3 regions of the Mesorhizobium sp. B2-3-6 genome follow, and region 3 is predicted to be linked to each of the others. Evidence: predicted binding sites of a transcription regulator. Region 3 holds the regulator's gene; each other region holds the start of a gene.
What was found. Region 3 encodes LexA, which represses DNA repair genes until DNA is damaged. Its sites were predicted from a motif close to TGTTCNNNNTGTGTTCNG; they were not measured.
Positions count from the first base shown of each region.

Region 1 (4,150 bases), on a different contig from region 3:
TGAGGGAATTCCGCCGGCAGAAGGGCCAGCAGGGCTGGCTGCAGGCCGTGCAATCGAGCAAGGATCCAAGCGTCTACACAGTGCTGTTCGAGGACAGTGCCGCGCTTCTCGGCCTGATCGTCGCCTTTGCCGGCATATTGGCGGCGGAGATTTTCGAGATGCCGGAACTGGACGGCGCCGCCTCGATCGGCATTGCGCTGATCCTGGGTGCGACCGCGGCCTTCCTGGCGCGCGAGAGCAAGGGGCTGCTCATCGGCGAGCCTGCTTCGCCCGCGGTGCAGAAAGAAGTGCTGGCGATCGCGCAGCAGGATCCGGCGGTGCAGCGGGCGAACGGCGTCCTGACGGTCCACCTGGGGCCGGAAGAAATCGTTGCCGGCCTGAGCATCGAATTCGAGGACCATCTGTCCGCGCCGGAAATCGAAGCCTGCGTCGAGCGCCTCGAAGCGCGGCTAAGGAAGGAAATGCCCGAGATCACCCGGCTGTTCGTCAAGCCGCAGACGACAGGCACCTGGGAACAGCGGCGCAAGCTGATCGAATCGGCATCCGAGTAGAGTTTTGAGCAGGTCTCGAAACCACATTCCACTCCTCGGGATTATGTCTTGGACCAGCGTCGCGTCGTTGCCTTGCGACGCTGCGCCGCTAAAATCAGCCGATCGAGTTTTGGAGGACTGATTATGAAGATCGACGGCGGCTGTCATTGTGGTGCCATCACCTATGAGGCGGAGGTCGAACCGGAAAAGACCTCGATCTGCCATTGTACCGATTGCCAACAGTTGACCGGTACGGCCTTTCGCGTCACCGTTCCGGCGCCTGAAGATCACTACCGGATCACAAAGGGTACACCGAAGGTCTACATCAAGACCGTGGCAAGCGGCGCCAAGCGCGTCCAGGCCTTTTGCGCCGACTGCGGTTCGCACCTTTACGCCACGTCGGTCGGAGATGGCCCAAAGGTCTACGGCATTCGAGTGGGAACCGCGCGGCAACGCCAGGATTTGATTCCGACACTGCAAAAATGGCACCGCTCGGCGCTTCACTGGCTACCTGAATTTCACGGCATGACCACAGTGGAGGAGCAGTAGCGCCGTCCGGTGCGGCGCCTCATTCGTCGCCTTCGACGACCCTCAGCCTGAGCTGGCCGGTCTTTGAATCGGCAACGCGTGGGGAATCGACAACGCGCGGGCCGGGTTCCGGCTTCGCAGGGGCTGGTGACGCCATGTCAGGGTCGGCATCGCCTCCGGGCTGCGCCCCAAACTCCAGAGCTTCGATCTTCTGGCCGCGTTTGGTCACCTTCGACGTCGAGACGAGGATGTCGTCTATATCCTTGGCCGACTGGGCAAAATGGCCCTGCAATTTGCGCACCCGCTCGTCGACGCGCGAAACATCCTCCATCAGCCGGATCACCTCGCCCTGGATCAGGTGTGCCTGCTCGCGCATACGGGCATCCTTCAGGATCGCCTGGATGACCTGGATCGACAGCATCAGGAGCGACGGCGAGACGATGACGACGCGGGCGCGGTGCGCCTTCTGCACCACCGCCTCGAAATTTTCGTGGATCTCGGCAAACACCGATTCCGACGGCACGAACATGAAGGCGGTATCCTGCGTCTCGCCCTGGATCAGATATTTATCCGCGATATCGCGGACATGCACCTCGATGTCGCGGCGGAAGGCCTGCGACGCGACCTTCTGCTGTTCGGCGCCTTCGGCGGCGCGGATGGCGTTCCAGGCTTCCAGCGGAAACTTGGCGTCGACGGCAAGCGCCGGCGCGCCGTTGGGCATCTTCACCAGGCAATCGGGACGGCTGCCGTTGGACAAGGTCGCCTGGAACTCGTAGGCGCCGTGCGGCAGACCGTCGGCGACGATCGCTTCCATGCGCGACTGGCCGAAGGCGCCGCGCGTCTGCTTGTTGGAGAGGATCGCCTGCAATTGCACGACCTGGCCGGCGAGCGACTGGATGTTGCCTTGCGCGGTGTCGATGACGGCCAGCCGCTCCTGCAATTTGGCCAGGCTCTCATGAGTGGATTTGGTTTGCTCGGTCATGGTCTGGCCGAGGCGGCCGGTCATGGCATCGAGGCGCTGGCCGATCGATTGCGTCAGTTCCGCCTGCCGCGCGCCGAAGACTTCCGCGATGGCGCCCATGCGGCCCTGCATCTCGGCTTGGCTTTGCAATATGCCGGCCATCCGCGCCTCGGCGTCGCGGGCATGGTCGGCGGCTTCGGCAGCGGCCACGGCGCGCGCCTTGGCCGAGCGCCACAGCGCGACGACAAGCGCCACGAACAGGCCAAGAAACACAAATGCCCCGAACGCCAGCGCATGGCCGAGCGTGATCGTGGTCGCGCCAAGCCGGGCGACAGGTTCCGAAAGGATGGATGTCAGGTCGTTCATGCACCCAGCATAGACGATTCGGCCGGCCAGCACAGATCAAAACGTGAACGATCCCCCGGCGTACCGGTTGACGCCCTTTATTCAAGGTCTTAGGTGAGACGCCATGCCGATCAAGCCGCTCATCATTCTTCCCGACCCCATCCTGCGCCAGGTTTCCAAGCCGGTGGAGCGCGTCGACGCGCCCTTGCGCAAACTGGCCGACGACATGCTGGCGACCATGTATGACGCGCCCGGCATCGGGCTGGCCGCGATCCAGATCGGCGAGCCGCTGCGCATGCTGGTGATCGACCTCGCCAAGGAGGACGAGACGCCGGCGCCGCATGTCTTCATCAATCCCGAAATCCTGGAAAGCGCCGACCAGCGCTCCGTCTACGAGGAAGGTTGCCTGTCGATTCCCGACTATTATGCCGAGGTCGAACGCCCGGCTTCCGTGCGGGTCAAGTATCTCGACCGCGATGGCAAGCTGCAGGAAATGGAGGCCGAGGGGCTGATGGCAACCTGCCTGCAGCATGAGATCGACCATCTCAACGGCGTGCTGTTCATCGACCACATTTCGAAGCTGAAGCGCGACATGGTGGTGAAGAAGTTCAAGAAGCTGGCCAAGGACAAGGCTCCGGGCAAGCTGGTGGGATAGGGGACAATGCCCCTTCGCGTCATTTTCATGGGGACGCCGGAGTTTTCGGTGCCGACATTGCGCGCGATTGCCGATGCCGGACATGAGGTCGCGGCCGTCTACACGCAGCCGCCGCGAGCCGCCGGCCGGCGCGGCCTTGAGCTGACGCCGTCGCCGGTACAGCGCGAGGCGGAACGGCTGGGCATCGAGACGCGCACGCCGACGTCGCTCAAGGGCGAGGCCGAACAGGCAGCTTTTCGCGCGCTGCAAGCCGATATCGGCGTGATCGTGGCTTATGGCCTGCTGCTGCCCAGGGCGGTTCTTGAGGCGCCGCGACTGGGCTGCATCAACGGCCATGCCTCGCTGTTGCCGCGGTGGCGCGGTGCGGCGCCCATCCAACGGGCGATCATGGCGGGCGACAGCGAAACCGGCATGATGGTCATGCGCATGGAAGAAGGCCTCGACACCGGCCCGGTGGGGCTGGTTGAAAAATGCGTCATCGAACCCGATATGACCGCCGGCGATCTGCATGATCGATTGATGAGCGTCAGCGCCTCACTGATCGTGGAAGCGCTGGCGCGGCTGGAAAGGAATAGCCTGGCGTTCACCGCCCAAGCGGTTGAGGGGGTGACCTATGCCAAAAAGATCGATAAATCCGATACGCACGTGGATTGGACGCGACCCGCGGCCGAAGTTCACAATAATATTCGCGGCCTGTCGCCGTTCCCCGGCGCCTGGTGCGAGGTTGAAATTGGTGGCCGGGTGGAACGGCTGAAACTGCTTCGCTCGACGCTTGCGCAAGGTGTGGGCGAGCCGGGAGGAATTCTCGACGACCGCCTGACGGTCGCCTGCGGAGCGGGCGCGATCCGGCTGGTCGAAGTTCAACGGGCTGGCGGAAGGCCCGCCGCCGCGCAAGAATTCCTGCGCGGGACCAAGATCGAAAAAGGAATGAAACTGTCATGAGCATGATGTCGATACGCGCGGCGACGCCGCGGGATCGCGAGGCCATCCGCCTCGTCGAGGAACACGCTTTCGGCCAGCAGGCGGAGGCCGGACTGGTTGACGCGCTGGTTTCCGGCGGCGACGCCGTTGTCGAACTGGTCGCGGAAGAAGACGGGCAAGCGGTTGGCCACATCCTGTTTTCGCGTCTTT
Region 1 covers NZ_VFVW01000009.1:72,845-76,994, forward strand. The annotation lists gene FJ953_RS24330 (cation diffusion facilitator family transporter) at 1-551, shown strand, start outside; gene FJ953_RS24335 (GFA family protein) at 675-1,079, shown strand; gene FJ953_RS24340 (DNA recombination protein RmuC) at 1,099-2,385, opposite strand; gene def (peptide deformylase) at 2,489-3,019, shown strand; gene fmt (methionyl-tRNA formyltransferase) at 3,026-3,961, shown strand; gene FJ953_RS24355 (N-acetyltransferase) at 3,958-4,150, shown strand, end outside.
Region 1: a site for LexA is predicted at 2,418-2,435, ahead of FJ953_RS24340 (DNA recombination protein RmuC). Genes of this name have one in related genera too.

Region 2 (4,150 bases), on a different contig from region 3:
GAGCGCGTCGTGTTCATCAACACAGGCTTCCTCGACCGCACCGGCGACGAGATCCACACCTCGATGGAAGCCGGCCCGATGATCCGCAAGGGCGACATGAAGCAGGCCGCCTGGATTTCCGCCTACGAGGCTTGGAATGTCGACATTGGGCTAGAATGCGGGCTTGCCGGCCATGCCCAGATCGGCAAGGGCATGTGGGCGATGCCCGATTTGATGGCGGCGATGCTCACCGAGAAGATCGCCCACCCCAAGGCCGGCGCCAACACCGCATGGGTGCCTTCGCCGACCGCGGCGACGCTGCACGCCACCCATTATCACAAGGTCGATGTCCACGCCGTCCAGGCGGCGCTGAAGAGCCGGCCGAAGGCCAAGCTCGACGACATCCTGTCGGTGCCGGTCGCGGTGCGGCCCAACTGGTCGCCGGCCGACATCCAGGCGGAGCTCGACAACAATGCGCAAGGCATTCTGGGCTATGTCGTGCGCTGGATCGACCAGGGCGTCGGCTGCTCGAAAGTGCCAGATATCAACGATGTCGGCCTGATGGAGGACCGCGCCACGCTGCGCATCTCCTCGCAACACATCGCCAACTGGCTGCATCATGGCGTCTGCACGGCCGACCAGGTGATGGAAACGATGAAGCGCATGGCTGATATCGTCGACCAGCAGAACCAAGGCGACCCGCTCTACCGGCCGATGGGCGCCGATTTCGACGCCTCCGTCGCCTTCCAGGCCGCCTGCGACCTCGTCTTCAAGGGCCGCATCCAGCCCAACGGCTACACCGAGCCGGTGCTGCACGCGCGGAGGCTGGAACTGAAGGCGAAGGGAGCGGCCTGAACCGGAGATTTGGAGCCGCCGGCGTTCCGTTCCCCTCCTCTCGAGCGAGAGCGCGCTACGCCGCCTGTGCCACCCGCTCCGAACTCATCCGGTAGGAGATCGCTTCGGCCAAGTGAATGCGGCCGACGGTCTCGCTGGCGTCGAGGTCGGCCAGTGTTCTCGCGACCTTCAGCACGCGGTGATAGGCCCGCGCCGAGAAGCCGAGCTTTTCGCTGGCGTCCTTGAGCAGCGACAGGCCCGATGCGTCGGGCATGGCGATCTCCTCGATGACCGCCGGCGCGCAATGCGCGTTTGTGGTGGCGCTGGTGACGCCGAGCCGTTCGAAGCGCTCGCGCTGGAGGGTGCGGGCACGCGCCACGCGCAGCGCCACGTCGGCGCTCTTCTCCGCCCGGTCGGGCCGGATCAGGTCGCTGGCCGAGACCGCCGGCACCTCGATCCTGAGATCGATGCGGTCGAGCAGCGGTCCCGAGATGCGCGCCTGGTAATCGGTGCGGCAGCGTTCGCCGCGCAGGCAGCGATAGCCGGGCTCGCCGGCCATGCCGCAGCGGCACGGGTTCATCGCCGCCACAAGCTGGATGCGCGCCGGATAGGTGACGCGGTGATTGGCCCGCGCGATCATGCAGTCGCCGGTCTCCAATGGCTGGCGCAACGCGTCGAGCGTCTGCGGCGTGAATTCGGGAAATTCGTCGAGGAACAGCACGCCGTGGTGCGCAAGCGACACTTCGCCCGGCCGCGCCCGGATGCCGCCGCCGACCATCGCCGCCATCGAGGCCGAATGGTGCGGCGCGCGGAACGGCCGCCGGTCGGTCAGCTTGCCTTCGCCGAGCTCGCCGGCGACGGAGGCGATCATCGACACTTCGAGCAATTCCTTCGGCGCCAGCGGCGGTAGGATCGACGGCAGCCGCTGCGCCAGCATCGATTTTCCCGATCCGGGCGGGCCGACCATCAGCAGGTTGTGCCCACCGGCCGCCGCCACCTCCAGCGCTCGTTTGGCGGTTTCCTGGCCCTTGATATCGGCAAGATCGGGCAGGTCGCGCGCCGCGGCATGGATGCCGGCCTCCGGCCGGGACAGCACCTGCGTGCCGCGGAAATGATTGGCGATGGCAATCAGGCTGCGCGGCGCGAGTATGTCAAAGTCCTTGCCGGCCCAGGCGGCTTCCGGGCCGCAGGCGAAGAGGCAGATCAGGCCCTTGCCTTCAGAATTGGCCCCAATCGCGGCCGGCAAGGCGCCGGCGACGGCGGCGATAGTGCCGTCGAGCGATAGTTCGCCAAGCACGACATAGCCGGCCAGCATGTCGCCCGGAATGGCGCCAAGCGCCGCCATCAGGCCGAGCGCGATCGGCAAATCGTAGTGGCTGCCCTCCTTGGGCAGGTCGGCGGGCGCTAGGTTGACAGTGACCTTCTTGGACGGCATCGACAGGCCGGAAGCATGCAGTGCCGCCTGCACCCGTTCGCGGCTTTCGGCCACCGCTTTGTCGGCCAGGCCAACGATGTGCATGTTGACCTTGCCGGGCGCGATCATCACCTGCACGTCGACCGGCACGGCCTCGATGCCCTGGAAAGCAACCGTGCGAACCCGCGCCACCATGTCTTGCCCCCGGATCTGGGCTTGCCCCAAGCCTTTTGCAATCAGGCCGCGAAGGGCCTGGGCCGGAGACAATCACAGTTCCTCGGCTAAATCAAGAACATTACAGGAACACGCAATCGCTTGAGTTGCGGCGCGATTGTCTCCGGTTGCAAAAACGGAACATGGTTAATACAAAATGAAAACGGCTATTTCCGCTTGGCCTCCACCGCGTCCCAGAACAGGCTGGCGATGTCGGCGCCGCCGAAGCGTTTGACTTCGCGCACGCCGGTCGGCGAGGTCACGTTGATCTCGGTCATGTAGTCGCCGATGACGTCGATGCCGACGAGGATGAAGCCGCGTTCCCTCAGTGCCGGCCCGATGCGGGCGCAGATCTCGCGCTCGCGCTCGGTCAGCTCGGTCTTCTCGGCGCGGCCGCCGACATGCATGTTGGAGCGGGAATCGTGCTCGGCCGGCACCCGGTTGATGGCCCCGACCGGTTCGCCGTCGATCAGGATGATGCGCTTGTCGCCCTTGCGCACGTCCTTCAGGTAGCGCTGCACGATGTAGGGCTCACGGAACAACTGGCCGAACATTTCGAGCAGCGAGGCGAGGTTGCGGTCGGCCTCCAGCAGGTGGAAGATGCCCGCGCCGCCATTGCCGTAGAGCGGCTTGACGATGATGTCGCCGAATTCCTTGCGGAAGGCGGCGACCTCCTGGGGATCCTTGGTGATCAGCGTTTCCGGCATCAGGTCGGAAAACTCGGTGACGAAGATCTTTTCCGGGCTGTTGCGCACCCAGGCCGGGTCGTTGACCACCAGCGTCCTGGGGTGGATGCGCTCCAGTATGTGCGTGGTGGTGATGTAGTTCATGTCGAAGGGCGGATCCTGTCTCAGCAGGATCACGTCCATCTCCGACAGGTCGGTTCGCACCTTCTCCCCCAGCGAATAGTGGCTGCCCTTCTCGTCGCGTACCTGCATCTCCTCGATGCGGGCGAACACCTTGCCGTCGCGCAGCGACAGCCGGTCGGGCGTGTAGTGGTAGAGCTGATGGCCGCGCCGCTGCGCCTCCAGCGACAGCGCGAACGAAGTGTCTCCGGCGATCGACACGGTGGAGATGTGGTCCATCTGGACGGCGATTTTCAGCTTCATGGCAGGTCCCCAGCACGGTCGATGAGAGAGCGATATAAGGGTCCCGGCGCCTTCTGCCAATCGGGCCACGCCTCTAGCGGTCGAAGACCAGCCTGGAATAGCCGAGAAAGGACAGCGCCATGGCGGCCAGCGAAGCGAAAGCAAGGGCGGCCAATGGCGGGGTTGTCGGCAGGACGACAAGGATGGCGCAGTAGACCAGATAGTTGGCGATGCTGGTGGCTATGCCGATGCTGCCATAGCGGGCACCTTCCCGCACCAAGCCGCGGCTCGACGGCGAGAAGGTCAGATGCCGGTTTATCTGCCAGGTGACGCAGAGTGCAAAGCCGATGGACAGCATGCGGGCGCTGAAAGGGCCGAGCGGCGTGACGGCAAGCAGCAGCCAGAGGGCGGCCGCGTCGGCGACGAAGCCGATGCCGCCGGCAAAGAGGAAGCGGATAAGACGGCTCACCGCTTCATGCGGCGCGAGGCGTCTTGCCTGGGCCGGCCTTCGCGGCAGTCGGCTCGCTGGCGCGCTCGCGCCGCTCTATGCGGCCCGAAGGCATCGACAGGTAGAAGATGCGCTTCTGTTCGGCGCGGCCGCGCGACACCGAATCGAGGATCA
Region 2 covers NZ_VFVW01000009.1:196,314-200,463, reverse strand. The annotation lists gene FJ953_RS24975 (malate synthase G) at 1-834, shown strand, start outside; gene FJ953_RS24970 (YifB family Mg chelatase-like AAA ATPase) at 890-2,422, opposite strand; gene gshB (glutathione synthase) at 2,608-3,549, opposite strand; gene FJ953_RS24960 (GtrA family protein) at 3,623-3,997, opposite strand; gene FJ953_RS24955 (glycosyltransferase) at 4,002-4,150, opposite strand, start outside.
Region 2: a site for LexA is predicted at 2,516-2,533, ahead of FJ953_RS24970 (YifB family Mg chelatase-like AAA ATPase). Genes of this name have one in related genera too.

Region 3 (4,150 bases):
CAGCATCGGCGGTGCCGAGGGCGAGATCGCCGCGGCGCTGATCGTGGGTGTGCGCGCCGGGATTCCCGACGAGATCAATGAAGCGATGCGACGCACCGGCATCTACCACATCATCTCAATTTCCGGGCTGCACATGGCGCTGGTCGCCGGCACGGTCATGGGTCTGCTGCGTGGCGGCTTCGCGCTGTTCCCGAATTTTTCCTCCCGCCGGCCGGTCAAGAAATACGCGGCCGCGGCGGCACTTTTCTCGATCGCCGCCTACCTCGTCATTTCGGGCGTCGTTGTCGCCGCCGAACGCAGCTTCATCATGCTGGCGGTGATGCTGATCGCCGTTCTGTGCGATCGGGCGGCACTCACCATGCGCAATCTGGCTATTTCGGCGATCGCCGTCATCGTGGTGTCGCCGCACGAGGTGGTAGGGCCGAGCTTCCAGATGTCGTTCGCCGCCACCGCGGCCCTGGTCGGCGGCTATGCCGGCTGGTCGGATCGCAAAGCCGACAAAGCGCGGACCCCGCCGCCGCAACGGACCTTGCCTGGCCTCCTGACGCGAAAATTGCTGCTGGCGACAGGTGGGCTGGCGATGACCTCGATTATCGCGGGAAGCGCCACGGCGCTTTTCGCCATCTGGCATTTCCAGCGCGTGTCGCCGCTCAGCCTGTTCGCCAATCTTGCCGTCATGCCGATCGTTTCGGTCGTGATGTTCCTTGCGGTTGCCAGTGCGCTGCTGATGCCGTTCGGGTTCGATGGACCATCCCTTTATCTGATGGGCAAGGGACTGACCGCGATGATCGCCATATCAGGATGGATCTCGCAACGCTCGCCGGTCGACGCGGTCGGGTTGATTTCGCAGCAATCCGTCCTTCTGGTGGCGATCGCCCTGGTCATCGCGACGATGGCCACGACATGGCTGCGGCTGGCGGCACTTCCCTTCGCGCTCGCCGGCCTGTTGACCGTCTCGGACACGCGCACGCCGGACGTGCTGATTTCGGAGGATGCCCGCCTGGTGGCACTGCCGATCGGCGGCGGTGAGCTCGCGATCAACCGGGCGCGCCCGAACGAATTCACCGTCGATAATTGGAAACGCGCGCTGAAGTCCGAAACCATCGTTGCGCCGGAACTGTTCGACAGCGGAGACCGACAGTTCGACATCTTCGATCCCGCGCAACTTCCGGCGGGAGCGCCTTTCTATTGCTTCACAGGCCTGTGCATGGCCCGGCATCCCTCGGGGGCGATCATCGCGCAGGTGGAGGATCGCAAGGACGCCTGGAGGGCCTGCTCCTATGCGGATCTGATCGTCATCAACGACCCCGCGGGCTACGATCCCTGCCACAATCCGCTGGTTCTCGTCATCACCAAGCGGCAGCTCGCTCGTAAGGGAAGTGCCGCCGTCTTCTTCGACCAGCAATCGGCGACGGCACCGGCACGGGTCAGCTTTGCCGTCGACAGGCCATATCGGCCTTGGCACGAACAGCGGAAATTCTCACGCGAGGCAAGGGGACTGCCGCCTTACCGTAAACCCGAAAAGCCCACCGCCGACCCCGCTCAGTAGCGCCTGATCAGGCCGACTAGCTTGCCTTGCACCTTGACCCTGTCCGGTCCGAAAATACGTGTTTCATAGGCCGGATTGGCAGCCTCGAGCGCAATCGAAGCACCCTTTCGGCGGAAGCGCTTCAGCGTTGCTTCCTCCTCGTCCACCAGGGCCACGATGATCTCGCCGGGACTTGCGGTGTCGGCATTGCGGATGATGACCGTGTCGCCGTCGAAAATGCCGGCCTCGATCATCGAATCGCCCTTGACCTCCAGCGCATAGTGTTCGCCGCCCATGATCATGTCAGGCGGCACTGAAATGGAATGCGTCTGATGCTGGATGGCGTCGATCGGCACACCCGCTGCGATGCGACCCATGACCGGGATCGACACCGCTGAAACCGCATCGTCGTCATTGCCGGCAGCGGGCAGACGCGAAGACGTCGCCGGCTTGATCTGCCGGCTAGGGCTGCTGCCCTGTCCGAGGCTGCCCTGGATGACGCTCGGGGAGAACTTCTTTGCCGCGTTAAGACCCGGCGCGATCGAGTCCGGCAGGCGCAGCACCTCCAGCGCGCGCGCCCGGTTGGGCAGGCGGCGAATGAAGCCGCGCTCCTCCAACGCCGTGATCAGCCGATGAATTCCCGACTTGGAGGCGAGGTCCAGCGCTTCCTTCATCTCGTCGAAGGACGGCGGAATGCCGCTTTCCTTCAGCCGTTCATGGATGAACATCAAGAGTTCATGTTGCTTGCGCGTGAGCATGGCGGCCCCCAAAGGCATTGCACGAAGGGTCTGGAACCAGAATCAGAAAACAAACCCAGAACAAACACTATCTGTTCCAGTTGTGTTCCGCAACCATTTAAAGTTTAATGAATTTGTTAAGGCGACGGAAACGAAATGCCCTCCCGCAGCCAGCATCCTGCCAGCGCGGTCCGTCGTCAATGCGCTCCCGGGCCCTTTGAAACTATTTTGGTTAATGGCCTGTGGCCCGACCGGTCCCCACTCTTGGCACAAGCCTGCAAGCTGGGTGACCGGCAGGTGCGGGGTGCGTTTGGGCGGATTAGAAACCCCTGCGGCTCGTGAACGAAACGAAACCAAAATGCCAACTTCCGCCGGAAAACGGCCAGACACCACCACTGGTCGCGACGGGCTGCGTTCGTTCGTTCGCTTGACGAAACCGTATAATAATGTACGGTTTTCGAAGAGGAACACCAATGACCACGCCGAAGCAGGCCGCGCGACGCGAACGGATAGAGGAGGCCGCCTATGCGGTGCTCCGGGAAGCCGGCTACAAGAGCGCCTCCCTGCTTGCTATCGCCAAGCGGGCATTGGCCTCGAACGAAACCCTCTACAACTGGTACGGCAACAAGCAGACCCTGTTTCGATCCTTGATCGAAGCCAATGCGGGAGAGGCAAGGAAGCTGCTGGAGGACGCCCTTCACCAGGCGCGCGATCCGCTCGAAACCCTGAACTTGCTCGGGCCAGTCCTGCTGACCCTCGTGACGGGCGACAAGGCGGTGGCGCTCAATCGCGCCGCGGCCGGCGACGTCAACGATACAGGCACGCTTGGCCAATCGATCGCGCAATTCGGCCGCAATACCATAATGCCGCTTGTTGGTGACCTGCTTCGAACCGCAAGTCGGGCCGGCCTGATCGCCTGTGACGATCCTGCCGAAGCCGCCGACATCTACATCAGTCTTTTGATCGGCGATCTCCAGGTTCGCCGGATCGTTGGGGTGCTCGAGGAATTGCCTCGGGCGGAAATCGAGCAAAGATCGAACCGGGCGTTCACCCTGTTCTTGCGCCTCTATGCGGCCAGCCCTTGCCCGGGCGGCAAAACAGCCGGCCCGTTTCCAGGGCGCTCTTCTCACCGAGGAACATCGCGACCATGAGCAAAATTCCCGATCTCGCAGCGATCGAGGCAATGGACACCGCGGATCCGCTGCGTGCCATGCGTGACCGCTTCACCTTGCCCCAGGGGGTGATCTATCTCGACGGCAATTCGCTGGGCGCCGCTTCGCCCGCCGTGTTCGGCGAGCTGCAGAAGGCCGCCACGCAGGAGTGGGCGCAGGATCTCATCCGCGCCTGGAACACCGCCGGCTGGTTCGACATGCCGGTCGAACTCGGCGACCAACTCGGGCGCCTGATCGGGGCCGCCGCCGGCCAGACGGTGGTCTGCGATACCACCTCGATCAACATCTACAAGGTGCTGCATGCGGCACTCGGGATGCGGCCGGACAGGTCAGTCATCGTCGCCGAGGGGGACAGCTTTCCGACCGATCTCTATATGGCCGAAGGCGTTGCCTCGACGCGGCCGGGCACGGTGCTGCGGCTCGAGGGTGTCGATGCGCCGACCATAGAAGAACTGATCGACGAGCGGGTCGCGGTCATCCTGGTCAACCACGTCAACTACAAATCCGGGCAGTTGCGCGACATGGCCGCGCTGACGCGGACGGCACATGATGCCGGCGCGCTGATCGTCTGGGATCTCTGCCATACCGCCGGCGCCTTGCCGGTCGAGCTCGACCGTTCGAACGCCGATTTCGCCGTCGGCTGCACCTACAAATATCTCAATGGAGGCCCAGGTGCCCCGGCCTTCATCTACGCGGCCGAGCGCCACCATGGC
Region 3 covers NZ_VFVW01000008.1:164,927-169,076, forward strand. The annotation lists gene FJ953_RS22830 (ComEC/Rec2 family competence protein) at 1-1,549, shown strand, start outside; gene lexA (transcriptional repressor LexA) at 1,543-2,286, opposite strand; gene FJ953_RS22840 (TetR/AcrR family transcriptional regulator C-terminal domain-containing protein) at 2,739-3,416, shown strand; gene kynU (kynureninase) at 3,413-4,150, shown strand, end outside.